DNA from 3 places in the Bacillus salitolerans genome. Region 3 is predicted to be linked to each of the others. Evidence: riboswitches for the same ligand, from Rfam matches in the RefSeq annotation. Region 3 holds a riboswitch; each other region holds the start of a gene.

Region 1 (4,629 bases), on a different contig from region 3:
GAGGAGAGCATTAAACAGTCCAATGAGGCCACCGACGAATAGAGGCCCAATGAACACCAACCATAGTGGATATTGATACCACACCATTAAGGTTGCGACAAAAACAGTTGTAATCGATACGGTTGAGCCAACGGATAAGTCAAATCCATCTACAATAAGCGAGAAAGTAACTCCTATTGCTACTAGTGTTACAATTGAGATGGATCTGAGGATATCCGCAATATTATCATACGTAAAAAAGTATTCGTTCACGATTGAGAAAAATACGATTACTGCCAATATCACGAGGATGGCTCCATATTTAAATGAGAACGACATCATTTTTTCTTTCATGCTGTGTGTTCCTCCTCTCCACCGCTTGCATAATACATAATTTCCTCTTGACTAGCTTCCTCACGTAGTAATTCCTTTACAATTTTTCCATCACACATAATATAAATACGACTAGCAATTCCTAATACTTCTGCAATTTCACTTGTGAAATACAAGATTCCCTTTTGTTTACCAGCAAGTTCTCCTATTAATCTGTAAATCTCACTCTTCGCCCCTATGTCAACACCCTTTGTAGGCTCATCAAACATGTACACAGCTGCATCCGTTTTTAACCACTTGCCAACAGCAACTTTTTGTTGATTTCCACCACTTAAGTGACCTACTACCTCATAGGAATTCGTTGTTTTAATTTTTAGCTGGTTAATCATACTTTTCGCATGCCTTAATTCTAACCCTCTACTAATAAAGCCTAGTTTGGTCATCTTAGACAGTATGGGGAGTGACAAATTTGTGTTAATGGACTCCTCTACTAAAATTCCTTCTTTTCTTCTTTCTTCAGGTACGAGAACAATTCCATTTTGAATGGCTTGTAATGGGTGGACAATTGATAATTTTTTATTCCCCTTGAATATCTCTCCAGTATATGTGGAGTAAGCCCCGTATATCGCCTTAGAGAGCTCTGTTTTCCCAGCACCAACTAACCCTACAATACCAACAATTTCCCCTTCACGAACATGTAGATTGACTTCTTTTACCTTTTCACCTGAAAGATTAGACACAGTAAGTAATGATTTCCCAGGATTTGAATGAATGATTGGAAATTCTTCTTCAAGGCTCTTTCCTAACATGTTCTCAATTACTTCATCAATTGTTGTGCTAGAAGTAGGAATTGTCACAACCTTCTCTCCATCACGCATTACGGAGATTTGATCACATATTTGGAATACTTCTGGAAGTCGGTGCGATATAAAGATACAACCAACACCTGTATCTCGTAATGTTTTCATAATGGTAAACAGTCGTTCTGATTCATCTGCGCTTAACGGCGCGGTTGGTTCATCAAAAATAACAATTTTCGCCTGCTCCTTTATGGCTCTAGCAATTAAAACTAACTGTTTTTCAGCTAGCGATAAATCTTCAACCTTTTTCTTAACAGATAAGGAAAATCCAAGCCTCTTTATAATTTCCTCTGCTTCATGATAAAATTTCTTCCAAGATATCCATAGCTTTCGATTTCGGTCTGTTTGCCGATCTAACAGTATATTCTCTGCCACGGTTAGATGAGGAACTAAGGCTACATCTACCTCTTGATACACACATTGAATGCCCAGTTCTTTTGCTTGTTTAGGATTATTCATTTTTACAGGTTTATCGTCTATGAAAATATCACCACTATCAGCTGTATAAGCACCAGACAGGATTTTCATTAGTGTACTTTTTCCTGCCCCGTTTGCACCCAGCAACGCATGGATTTCACCTTTTTTAATAGAAAAGTGAACATTTTTTAATGCAGGTACTGATGAAAAAGATTTATTCATTTGTTTCATTTCTAGTACGTTCCCCACAAACAATCACTCTCCTTCATAACAGGAAGTCCAATCGTTATTTCGACTGGACTTCTTATATTCTTATTTACTGCTCTCAAGCTCTTTAATATAGTCTGTATACCCTTGCAGACTATTTCCCCATCCTTCTACATGTTCATGCAGCTGGTCTGTCGTAATATTCTCACTTGGAAGCTGTGTACGCTCAACAAACACCGGCTCTAGAATAACCTTCTCTGGCGTATCATCACCATGTATCTTTTGGTATAAATAACGTACTTGAATACGACCAATATCTGTTGGATCAACAGCTGCAGAAGCAACCCATGGACTATTAGGATCTTGAATCATTTGCAAGTCTTCATCACTTAAATCGATTCCATATACTTTAATTTCAGTCCGTCCCGCTTGCTGGATTGCTCTAACGGCACCTTTTGCAAACTCATCCCATGCTGCCCAAACCGCTGTAATATCACCTTTATTCGGATATTGTTTTAATATTGCTTCCATTTGTGCCTGTGTATCTAAAGCGGTGTTGGCAGTCGCAGCACCAAAAGCTGCGATTTCATTAATATTTGAATATTTTTCTAAAAACTCTTTATATGCAACTTGACGACGCTCCATTGGGGCAAAGCCAGCCACCCAAATTTTTACGATATTTCCTGTTTCTCCAGCATCTTGTGCAAGTTTTTCCAAAGTCATCTCAGCCATCTTTTGATCACCTTGCTCTAATACCGTCACACCATCCACTACGATATCTGCATCAAACACAACAACTGGTATTCCTTTTTCAGACGCTCTCTTAACACCACTTTCAAGAGCTTCCTTCGTACCATGATCAATTAAAATTCCATCAAATTTTTGGTTAATGGCTGCATCTAGATTGGAGGCCATTTTCGCTAAATCACCATCGGCTGTAAAGACAGTTACTTCCCCGCCAAGCTTCTCAACTTGATCCTTTACTCCCGATATGTATTGGGAAGAAAATGTCCCTAAATTAATTTGCATGATAAGCGCAATTCGTTTATTATGTAACGAATTCTGCTCTTGGTCCCCACTTATTTTTGTGTCTGTTGATGTATTCGAAGAGCTACATGCTGATAAAAGACCTAGCAATACAGTTAAAAGTAATGTATAAATCAGACTCTTTCTATGTTTCATTCCCCTTACCCCTTTTCTCTTATTATCAAATTAACGCATTAAAGTTTAAGTGTACAATACTTCCTAATTTCCTCCCCTTCCTTCCCGATGAAAACTTTCCAATCTTAAATCATGGACGCTAAAAAGCCTCTTTTCCATAGAAAAGAGGCTTACCAAATACAAGGATTTCGGCAACCTCTCATCTATCAGGAATTCCTTCCTGCAGGAGTTAGCACCTTTCCGTAAACGGTAGGTTGCCGGGCATCATCGGGCCAGTCCCTCAGCCATCTCTTGATAAGAGTTGTTTTCGCTTTATTTTTTTTTGTGATTAATTAGCATAATAAAATGTTTGCACCACTTTGTCAATAAAGAAATTTAAATAATTTGAATTTTTTGCTGGTTATTGTTTTTCGTTCGATACCATAACGCCCGAAACTAATAGTTTTCTTAACTCTTCCACATGATGAACGATGTAAGTAGGAGTACACTTTTTTAATTCGTCTTCTGATCCATACCCATACGTTACACCGATTGAATCGACTCCTACGTTTTTTGCCCCGATAATATCATGCATACGATCACCAATCATTACTACATCTGAATATGATGAGACATTTAACTGTTGCACGATATATTCAATAATTTCAGTTTTAGCACTGCGAGTACCATCTAGATTACTTCCTACAACTAACTTAAAATAGTCCCGAATAGTAAAATAATCTAGAATTTGGTTTGAGAAGACTGTTGGTTTGGATGTAGCAACTACTAAAATGACTCCGTTATTTTTAAGCTCTGATAACAGAGAAGGAATTTGCGGGTACAATGTATTCTCATACATCCCTTTTTCTTTGAATCTTTCCCGATAAAATTCAATTGCAAGTTTTGTTTGATGTTCATTGAAACCATATTTACTAGAAAAGGTTTCTTGCAGGGGAGGACCAATGAAGCAGTCTAGTCTATTTAAATTCGGTTCATTTATACCTAGTTTATTTAGGGCATATTGAACCGATTTTGTAATCCCAACCTTCGGATCAGAAAGTGTGCCGTCCAAGTCAAATAAAACAATCTTATATGTACTCACGTTAAATCCCTCGCTTTTCTACCAATAATACCCTATTACTGTTAATTATACTATGTATATAAACTTCTAGTTTAGATAGACATCTCACATATCATTAGGTAATGTACGGACCTATTTGAAACAAGTATCAATGAAGACTTTTATACTATCTTAATATTGAAGAAAAGGCTGCTTCCAAATCATAAGAATTTTTTAAAGTTGTTACCTTACCCACTTGGGAGCTGGAGCTAGATTTAGCAGTAACATTGTATAAACTAAACACCAGAAACTTTCTTAACTTAAAAAAACCACAGGAAAGCATTGCTTCCTGTAGTCTAATCTTGATAAGAATATTCCATCCAATGTTCAGTGTGTTTGAGTAATTGGTCAATATCAATTTCTTTCATCATAAAACATGAACATTCTTTAGCTATATCTGTTGTATCGTCGAGAAGTTGATCTATATCACGCCAAAAGAACTTCACGGTGAGCCTCCTTATAATCCATCTGATTTATGTCTCAATGCAATAACTTTCGATAGTAAGCCTGTATTTATGGGGGTCTAGGAACAAAAGGCGCAAGCCCCCGTTTAGCCTCAGGAATAGCAAATGT
Region 2 (4,629 bases), on a different contig from region 3:
TAATAAATCTCTGCTGGAATTAGCACCTATATATGGTTGCCGGGTTTCAATGGGCCAGTCCCTCCACCGCTCTTGATAAGAAGTTTATAGAATTTTCAAAGAGTGTAATTATCTTTCCTTTTGCCTGACAGAACACAACTCCTGCTCCAGTATTTTCCCCCATTTTTCAAACTCGACAAGAAAACCATCGTGCCCGAAGGCAGTCGGAATCACATAATGAGACGCTACTCCATTTCTTGCTTGGTATAAGGTAACCAATTCTTCTAGAAGATTAGCAGGATATAGTAGGTCATCCTCAAAGCTAAAGGCAACAATTTTTGATTGAAAAAGTTCTACTGCCTCTCTCCACCCCCCACGATTAAATCCAATATCATGATGATCCATTGCCTTCAGTAAATACAAATAACTATTCGCATCAAAACGATTGATAAATTTTTCACCTTGATACTTTAAATAGGATTCTATTTGATACGTACTGTCTTTAGAACTTTCACCTCCTATATCACATTTTTTTCGTTGAAACCTAGTATTGAACTGTCCTGCAGAACGATACGATATCATCCCAATCATTCTAGCTATTCCCATACCATTCCTTGGATTTTCACTATAGTTACCATCTACCCAATTAGGATCACTTGTAATGGCATATCGTGCAATCGTATTAAAGGCGATGCTATAGTCGCTTACATATGGGGAAGTAGCTAACGGAATAAGCAGTGGTGCAAAATTCGGGTACAATATCCCCCATTCCAAGACTTGCATTCCCCCAAGAGAACCGCCTATTATTGAGTGAACCTCATGAATTCCTAAACTCTTCAATGCAATATAGTGACTCCTTACGATATCTCTTATAGTAATTGACGGAAAAGATGAACCATACTTCTGTCCATCCCCGTTATTTGAGGTGGGTCCTGTTGAACCATTACAACCTCCTAAGACATTAAGTGTAATTACTTGCCATTTCTCAGTATCAATGTTATTTCCAGGTCCGATTAATCCTGACCACCAGCCAGGATTTTTTAATGACCCAACGGCATGTTGGTTACCGGTTAGAGCATGACAGATTAATAGGATTGGTGCCCCTACACACCCTACTCTTTCGTACGCTATCGTTACGTTGTTAATCGTTTCCCCATGTTCAGTTTGGAAGTCACCAATCCGTATTTCCCCATTTTCAAACTCAAGTGACCTTCTCGTCGTTAACAACAACCTGCCTCCTTTCTCAAACTAAAAAAGCCCTCTTCACAAGAAGAGGGCATCATTCAATCTACTCTTCTTATCTGCCAAAGCCATAAAGCTCCGCAGGAATTGGCACCGTGTTTTCAACTAAGAAAATCGGTTGCCGGGTTTCATAGGGCCAGTCCCTCCACCTCTCTGGATAAGATACTTTATTAAATTTTCTGAATAAATATTGATATGAATATAGCACATCTTTTTTCGACCTGTCAAACCATTTTTTTAACTTTCTTACAATAACATAATCCTATCTTTTTATTTATGCTGATAATTCAATGTTACATAATGCAAATAATGACTCCACTAATAAGATGTCTTTAAATGATCCAGTAATTTTCAGTTGATTTCTACTTTCAATTTTTCTTAATCTTTCTTTCCCCATCAAAAATGATTGGATACAAGTGAGGTCACCTTTTATCCAAAGGTCTGTTCTCTCCTGACAATCATTAAACACTTCACATCCTTGAGACGAAATCTTTAAGAATAATAGATCATATCCTGATTGAAATGAAATATACAACGGATTTACCGGGAGAATAGGTTTTAAATTTGGTTGAATTAGAACTACCTCTGTGAACTTTTCAAGTAATAGCTTCATGTATCTCAACCCTTTCACTTTTAGCTTACATACACCTTTCTACATATGAACGTTATCTACCTTTATGATTCGTTCGACAGATTATTAACCCTTACCTACGCTTCTACAATAAATGGTATATTTCCCAAGAAATATGTTACATTGTGTTATATAGTCGACACATTTCATTAGAATATACAAAAATTGAATATTTCCTGAGAAATATGTCAAATATTGCATAAGGACCATAGAAAAAATCAAGATGTATTCACTATTTATACACAGGTACGCTCTTGATCGCAAGTCACTTCTACTACCAATCTAATTGCCTTATTTGATACAGAAACTTGTATAGCACCAAGCCCTTACTAGTTGCTGATAGCATAGTTTTTATATGCAATATACTATTTGTACAGAAACAGAAGGTAACATTAGGTTCCATCATATTTTATTTTCTAGTAGCTAAAAAAGAGAGTTCACCTATAAGATGAACTCTTTTTCAATCAAGCACTATATGTTTGACCATATATTTTCTCTTTCAGCTGCTTTCTTGCACGGTAAAGTTTGATTTTAACGGTTCCTGATCTAATATCAAGTTTGTCAGCGATTTCCTTCTCTTTCAAACCATTATTTACTTTATGATGGATGATCGCTCTTTGATCAACACTAAGTAGTTTAATCTCATGTTCAACTCTTTCCTTTAATAAATCACACTGTACTTCATCTTCTAATACGTACTTTTCTGAGATTTCACTAAAATACTGATCTATATCTTCAATCGAGACATGTACTCTCCTACTCTCTTTTCGAATCGCGTCTATAGCGGTCCTCTTTGCAATGACGGTTAACCAGGCACCCGCCTTTTCTGTAGCTGATATCGTATCAAACTTAACAAATGCCTTTATGAAGGTATCCTGAACAATGTCCTCCGTTAAATAATGGTCCCTTACCATTGCAAAAATGGTATTATACAACTTCTTATAAAAGGTTTGATACATTCCTTCACAATTCATTTTTATCGCCTTCTTATTTGAGTGAACTTTTTATGAAACTTGGCACTTTACCTTCTTTAAAACTCATCATTTCGACAATTTCGTTATTATCGAACACGAATGCAATGAAATATTGTCCCTCTAATTGATGTGTAGACTGTTCCCATGCCTGAATAATTTGTTCCTTGTCTGTGATTGTTAGTACGTCACTTTGTTTCTCAAGGTAATTAAGGAGGCTTTTAGGTGATTCTTTGTAAAAGAAATCCTTTAGTTCTTGACTACTTTTAATGATCAGTGCTTTTTGAAAGTCATTCCCTATGATGGATGCCTCTTCAAATTTATCATGCTCCTTTAACCAACTAATTGTATTGTAATAGTATGACTGCAAAGAGTAGTGCTCAAAATAGTGACGAGTATAACCATTTATCTGTGGTTCTTCCTGACTCTTTAAGCCCACTTCTACATTTGATAAGCTTCCCTGTTGATTTTGTATTTGATCATACGTCAGGCTTTCAATATCCTTTTTGAGTGATTGTAATAACGTTTCGATCTCCTCTTCATCAGAAATTGATACCGAACGAGATACAGGTCCACTTGGTGACAGACGTATTGTCTCAACGTCGCTACTGCTTAAATTTAGTAGATTAAAAGCAATCTTTTTATATTCTATTGATTCATAGATTGGTTTTAAATAAGAAGCATACTTTTCCCCTGCTTCAACGGTATATTGACGAACCATCTTATTCCCATTCTTTAACTCATAGACGATGAACACATGTCTACCTAACTGCTTTGAAGAATCAATATCTACTTCTTTCTCACTAATAATTTTTTCATGTAACCTAATAACGGATTCTATATTTTCTCTATCTTGAAGATAATGAATATTTTCAGTTTCTAAATTCATGTAGTGATATGCCATATCATTAAGATATATTCTTTCTATATCATCAATTTCTGGCGTTCTTTTTTCATAGCCCGTAGCATCAGAAATAATGAGAATGAATATACCAGCAACTACTATTGAATAGTAAGCAAAACCTATAATATTAATTTTTATTCTCCATGTTTTCTGTAAAATCATATCTGCAATTAGATATCCGATAATTGCTCCAACAATATATCCAAATATAGTCCATCCTATTGATTCCTGTACTTCACCAAAATATAATCCTGCAAATAACATGAAGCAAAATGTAACCCCATACTTAAAGATAGGCTTCAATACTGCAAAAACAATAGGACTTCCCGCACTTTCCAAGTTCCTTCTCTTATATAACCATATAGCTATAACGTAAAGTAATAATGCTATAACGATATAACTAATAATTTCAACATTCGTTGGAGAGAAATTTTGAATATCTAGTATTCTAGTAATGGGTGAAAAATACTGTTCAAATATTTTTTTAGTGTAATAATCACTTGCGTAACCATATGTAAATTCACCAATATGAAAACCCACTAAAATACTAATTCCAACAGGGAATAGTAAAAAAATATAGGTTAACACACCCTGTATTATGGAAATTCCTGATAGAGTACCAATTAATGTTCCAGCGGAAAAAAACAGCAAATTTAATGCTAATATGATAAATGCCCAATGAAATATGGAACCTAAGCTATAATATTCATCTAATTCCATGATTGGCTGCATCACCATCATTAATATAGTAATTAGCAAGACAGGTATAACAAGTATTCCAATTCCTAAAATATAATGATGGTTAAACAACGCTCCTCTTCTCATTGGTAGACTATGAAATAAATCAGAGGATTGCTTTACTTGCATAAATCTAAACATAAAAATGGCTGTTAGTATCGGTA
Region 3 (4,629 bases):
TTCTGCGACGATGTTATAGTTCTCATTCGGATCTCCAAATACAATATCAAATTGTATACAGCTTATTTTCAGTTCCATAGATTTGAAATCACCTCAAAAAATTACTTTACATTTTGTTCTTAACAATATATTATTTGTGACTAGAATTTCAAGCCAAAATTCATTAAAAATTCCAAATAGTTTAATTTGAATAAGTAGGTGGAATGATGAAGGTATTCGAGCAATCAGATATTTTAAAAAGTTTACCTGTTCAATTCTTTGCTAGTTTAGTTGCGAAGGTGAACAAGGTTGTAGAACAAGGGTATGATGTGATTAATTTGGGACAAGGTAACCCTGACAGGCCGACACCAGAGCATATTGTGAAATCTTTACAGGAGTCAGCCGCGAATCCACTTCACCACAAGTACTCTCCATTTAGGGGACAACGTTTTCTAAAAGACGCGATAGTATCATTTTATAAACGTGAGTATGGTGTCGAACTTGATCCTGACAAACAAGTAGCAATACTGTTTGGAGGTAAGGCTGGTCTAGTTGAGGTTCCACAATGTGTGTTAAATCCAGGAGATGTAGCACTAGTGCCAGATCCGGGATATCCAGATTATTGGTCAGGTGTTGAACTAGCAAGAGGGAAAATGGAATTTATGCCGTTAAAGGTTGAGAACAAGTTCCTTCCTGACTATTCTAAAATCAGCTCTGACATATTACAAAGGGCGAAGTTAATGTTCTTAAATTATCCTAATAATCCAACTGGTGCTGTTGCTCCGAAAGAATTTTTTGAAGAAACAATAGAAATAGCTAAAAAGAATGATATATGTGTCGTACATGATTTTGCTTATGGTGCAATCGGTTTTGATGGAAATAAACCAATAAGCTTTCTTCAAGTCGAAGGTGCAACCGAGGTGGGGATTGAAATATATACGTTATCTAAAACATATAACATGGCGGGCTGGAGAATTGGATTTGCAGTTGGGAATGAGAGTGTCATCGAATCCATCAACCTTCTTCAAGATCATTTATATGTTAGTTTATTCGGTGGTATACAAGAAGCTGCGGCCACCGCACTTTTATCCTCGCAGAATTGTGTAGATGAACTCGTCCAAATGTATGAGTCTAGGAGAAATATTCTGATTCATGGCCTTCAGGAAATTGGATGGGATGTAACTGCTCCTCCGGGATCATTTTTTGCGTGGCTACCAGTTCCAAACGGATTTACCTCTGTTAGCTTTTCGGATTATTTATTAGAGAAGGCTCATGTTGTGGTGGCCCCGGGTATTGGGTTTGGAAAATATGGTGAAGGTTATGTTAGAGTGGGTTTATTGACGGACGAGGATCGCTTACTTGAAGCAATCGAACGAATAAAAACACTAAATATATTTAAAAAAGATTGACAATTTTAAAAAAAGCTGTCATAATCCAAATTAATTTCTGATAGTTAAATACTTTTTCTTATCAAGAGTAGGTGGAGGGACTAGCCCGATGATGCCCGGCAACCGACTTAGCGATGCTAAGCACGGTGCTAATTCTTGCAGCAAAGCTGAGAGATAAGGAGAGCGGTATCTTACATGTGAACCTCTTCTTATGAAGAGGTTTTTTATTTTGTCCAAAGAGGTGTTTATATGAATGCAGTGAAAGCGACATATTTAATACATGATTCAAAGCTGGACTTGGCAAAAAAAGCCGAAGGAATTGCACTGGGCTTAACCATTGGGTCTTGGACAGATTTGCCACAGCTGGAACAAGAGCAATTAAAAAAACACAAAGGTGAAGTCATAAGCATCGAAGAACTGGCTCAAGACTCTCGTATTGATGATTATTTAGGGAAAAATGTGAAGCGCGGGTTAGTTACTATTTCCTATCCAGCGGCTAATTTTTCGCAAGACTTCCCGGCCATCCTAACAACAGTATTTGGAAAGCTCTCATTAGATGGGGAGATAAAGCTTATGGATTTGGAATTCAGTAATGAAATTAAGTCTTCGTTTCCAGGTCCGTCCTTTGGAATAGAAGGGATTCGAAGTAAGGTAGGAGTGTATGATCGCCCATTATTGATGAGTATCTTTAAAGGCGTAATAGGAAGAGATTTGTCGTACTTAAAGGACCAGTTACGACAACAAGTACTTGGAGGAGTCGATTTAGTTAAGGATGATGAAATTTTATTTGATAATCCACTAATTCCGTTTGAAGAAAGAGTTAAATCAGGCAAAGCGGTACTCAAGGATGTATTTGAGAAAACAGGTCACAGGGCCCTATATGCAGTTAATTTATCTGGGAAAACCTTTGAGCTTTTAGATAAGGCGAAACGTGCAAAAGAACTAGGTGCTGAGGTTTTACTGTTCAATGTGTTTGCATATGGTCTAGACGTTCTTCAGAGTTTAGTAGAAGCGAAAATTGAGTTGCCTATTATGGCGCATCCAGCAGTTAGTGGTGCTTTAACTCCTTCTGAATTCTATGGGATTCATAATCCACTTCTATTGGGTAAGTTACTTCGTTATGCTGGTGCAGACTTTTCATTATTCCCTTCACCTTATGGAAGTGTAGCGATAAAACGCGAGGAAGCACTCGGTATTGCAAATGAATTAACAAAAGACGACCAGTTTAACAAGACAATCCCGGTTCCTTCTGCAGGAATACATCCTGGTTTAGTCCCACTACTAATCAGGGACTTTGGCAAAGATTCTATTATTAACGCCGGTGGAGGAGTTCATGGACATCCCGATGGAGTCATTGCTGGTGGGAGAGCATTTAGGGCTGCAATAGAAGCAGTCCTAGAGGGGCGTACCTTGCAAGAAGCAGCGAAGAATGACGATGCTCTTCAAAAGGCGATAAATTTATGGGGAACTGTAGAGGTGACACAATGAAGAAACCCGTAATATTTTGTGATTTTGATGGAACCATCACTGAAACGGATAATATTATTGCTCTAATGAAGCACTTTGCTCCACCAGAATGGGAAACCATTAAAGATGAAATTCTCTCGCAAGAAATTTCAATAAAAGAGGGTGTAGAGAAATTATTTTCGCTCCTTCCTTCAAGCTTAAAAGAAGAACTAGTTCAGTTTTTAAAGAATCATGCTGAAATTAGGGAAGGTTTTTCAAGATTTGTAGCCTATACAAAAGATCACAATATACCACTATATATTGTTAGTGGCGGTATCGATTTTTTTGTTTATCCTCTATTAACAGGACTTGTTGAAACGAATTCTGTTTACTGTAATGGATCGGATTTTTCAGGTGATTACATTAAAATACTGTGGCCAAATTCATGTGATCAATATTGCCAAAATGATTGTGGATGTTGTAAGCCTTCATTAATTCGGAAACTTGCAGATAATCCTAATCATCATATCATTGTCATTGGTGACTCTATTACGGATTTAGAGGCTGCTAAGTTAGCGGATACTGTTATTGCTCGAGATTTTTTAAAGGAAACCTTAATCACTTTAAACATTCCACATTTTTCATTTGGGAGCTTCGATGATGTGGTGGAGGTGCTAGACAGTCAAATTGAGGTGAAGGTATGAGTACACTAGATGTAAGGTGGAGTGAGTTAGCTGACATAAAGGATGAATTTGCTGTTCGTGACTGGTTTCCAGCAACAAGTGGGAACTTGTCTATTAAAGTTTCAAGTGAGCCTTTGACTTTTTTGGTTACGGCGAGTGGAAAGGATAAACGAAAACGAACGACTGATGACTTTTTACTTGTTGATCAATATGGAAGCCCAGTAGAAGAGACCCATTTGAAGCCATCAGCTGAAACTCAGCTACATGTAGAGGTCTATACTCGCAGTAATGCAGGCTGTTGCCTTCATGTACATACAGTCGATAATAATGTGATCTCAGATCTATATTATTCAAATGGCCAGATACAATTTCAGCACCAAGAAATTATTAAAGCATTTGGTTTATGGGAACAAGATGCTAGCATTACAATCCCGATCATTTATAATCATGCTCATATTCCAACTCTTACAGCCGAGTTTATTCCTCATATTAAGGGGGATTGTGGGGTAGTTCTCATTCACAACCATGGAATAACAGCATGGGGGAAAGATGCCTTGGAAGCAAAAAGAATTTTAGAAGCAAGTGAATTTTTATTTTCGTATCAACTAAAAAAACATTTAGTAAAAATTTAACCTATGAAGTAGGGAGATAGTTCCTCCGTAACCTTTATCCCGCTTTAACTTGCGCTTGCGCTAACACCCCCACATCAAAACTTTAGAAGAAGTTTAAGTGGGGGATAAACGCCAGTAAGAACCCGATAATAGGAATAGAGACTAAGATTGCCACATCCTGTGGCAATATCTGTGTGACCCACATCATGCGGGCCTCACCTAACAATCAGTAGGGGATGAGGAAAACCTCCACTGATTGAAGTTTCACTCTATGAGTTATATAAAATAGGAGGAGAGAATCGATGGCAACAATTCGTATTCATGGTTCTAATGAAATAATTGAAGATCAAGTAAAGGTAGCAGAGTTTTTGGATAGTAATGAAGTTATTTATGAACAATGGGATATTTCAAAGCTCCCAGATAGTCTAAAAGAAAATTTTCTATTAACAGATGACCAAAAAAATGAAATACTAACTGTATTTAGGTCAGAGATTGATGATATTTCAGAGAGAAGAGGGTACA

The links. Region 3 has a riboswitch for S-adenosylmethionine ahead of mtnW (2,3-diketo-5-methylthiopentyl-1-phosphate enolase). Riboswitches for the same ligand answer to the same signal wherever they lie in the genome.
Region 1: it holds a riboswitch for S-adenosylmethionine, as region 3 does, so the genes downstream of both, ACFSCX_RS07705 (sugar ABC transporter substrate-binding protein) here and mtnW (2,3-diketo-5-methylthiopentyl-1-phosphate enolase) in region 3, are expected to answer to the same signal.
Region 2: it holds a riboswitch for S-adenosylmethionine, as region 3 does, so the genes downstream of both, metX (homoserine O-acetyltransferase MetX) here and mtnW (2,3-diketo-5-methylthiopentyl-1-phosphate enolase) in region 3, are expected to answer to the same signal.

What each region holds. Positions count from the first base shown of each region.
Region 1 covers NZ_JBHUEM010000008.1:15,071-19,699, reverse strand. The annotation lists gene ACFSCX_RS07715 (ABC transporter permease) at 1-333, opposite strand, end outside; gene ACFSCX_RS07710 (sugar ABC transporter ATP-binding protein) at 330-1,820, opposite strand; gene ACFSCX_RS07705 (sugar ABC transporter substrate-binding protein) at 1,902-2,978, opposite strand; SAM riboswitch class I at 3,154-3,258, opposite strand; gene ACFSCX_RS07700 (HAD family hydrolase) at 3,358-4,038, opposite strand; gene ACFSCX_RS07695 (hypothetical protein) at 4,353-4,502, opposite strand.
Region 2 covers NZ_JBHUEM010000022.1:7,084-11,712, forward strand. The annotation lists SAM riboswitch class I at 1-82, opposite strand, end outside; gene metX (homoserine O-acetyltransferase MetX) at 109-1,206, opposite strand; SAM riboswitch class I at 1,274-1,385, opposite strand; gene ACFSCX_RS14270 (hypothetical protein) at 1,496-1,834, opposite strand; gene ACFSCX_RS14275 (RNA polymerase sigma factor) at 2,317-2,826, opposite strand; gene ACFSCX_RS14280 (DUF6449 domain-containing protein) at 2,840-4,629, opposite strand, start outside.
Region 3 covers NZ_JBHUEM010000003.1:291,347-295,975, forward strand. The annotation lists gene ACFSCX_RS03005 (carbon-nitrogen family hydrolase) at 1-78, opposite strand, end outside; gene ACFSCX_RS03010 (pyridoxal phosphate-dependent aminotransferase) at 207-1,388, shown strand; SAM riboswitch class I at 1,444-1,548, shown strand; gene mtnW (2,3-diketo-5-methylthiopentyl-1-phosphate enolase) at 1,617-2,855, shown strand; gene ACFSCX_RS03020 (2-hydroxy-3-keto-5-methylthiopentenyl-1-phosphate phosphatase) at 2,852-3,517, shown strand; gene ACFSCX_RS03025 (methylthioribulose 1-phosphate dehydratase) at 3,514-4,128, shown strand; gene ACFSCX_RS03030 (1,2-dihydroxy-3-keto-5-methylthiopentene dioxygenase) at 4,410-4,629, shown strand, end outside.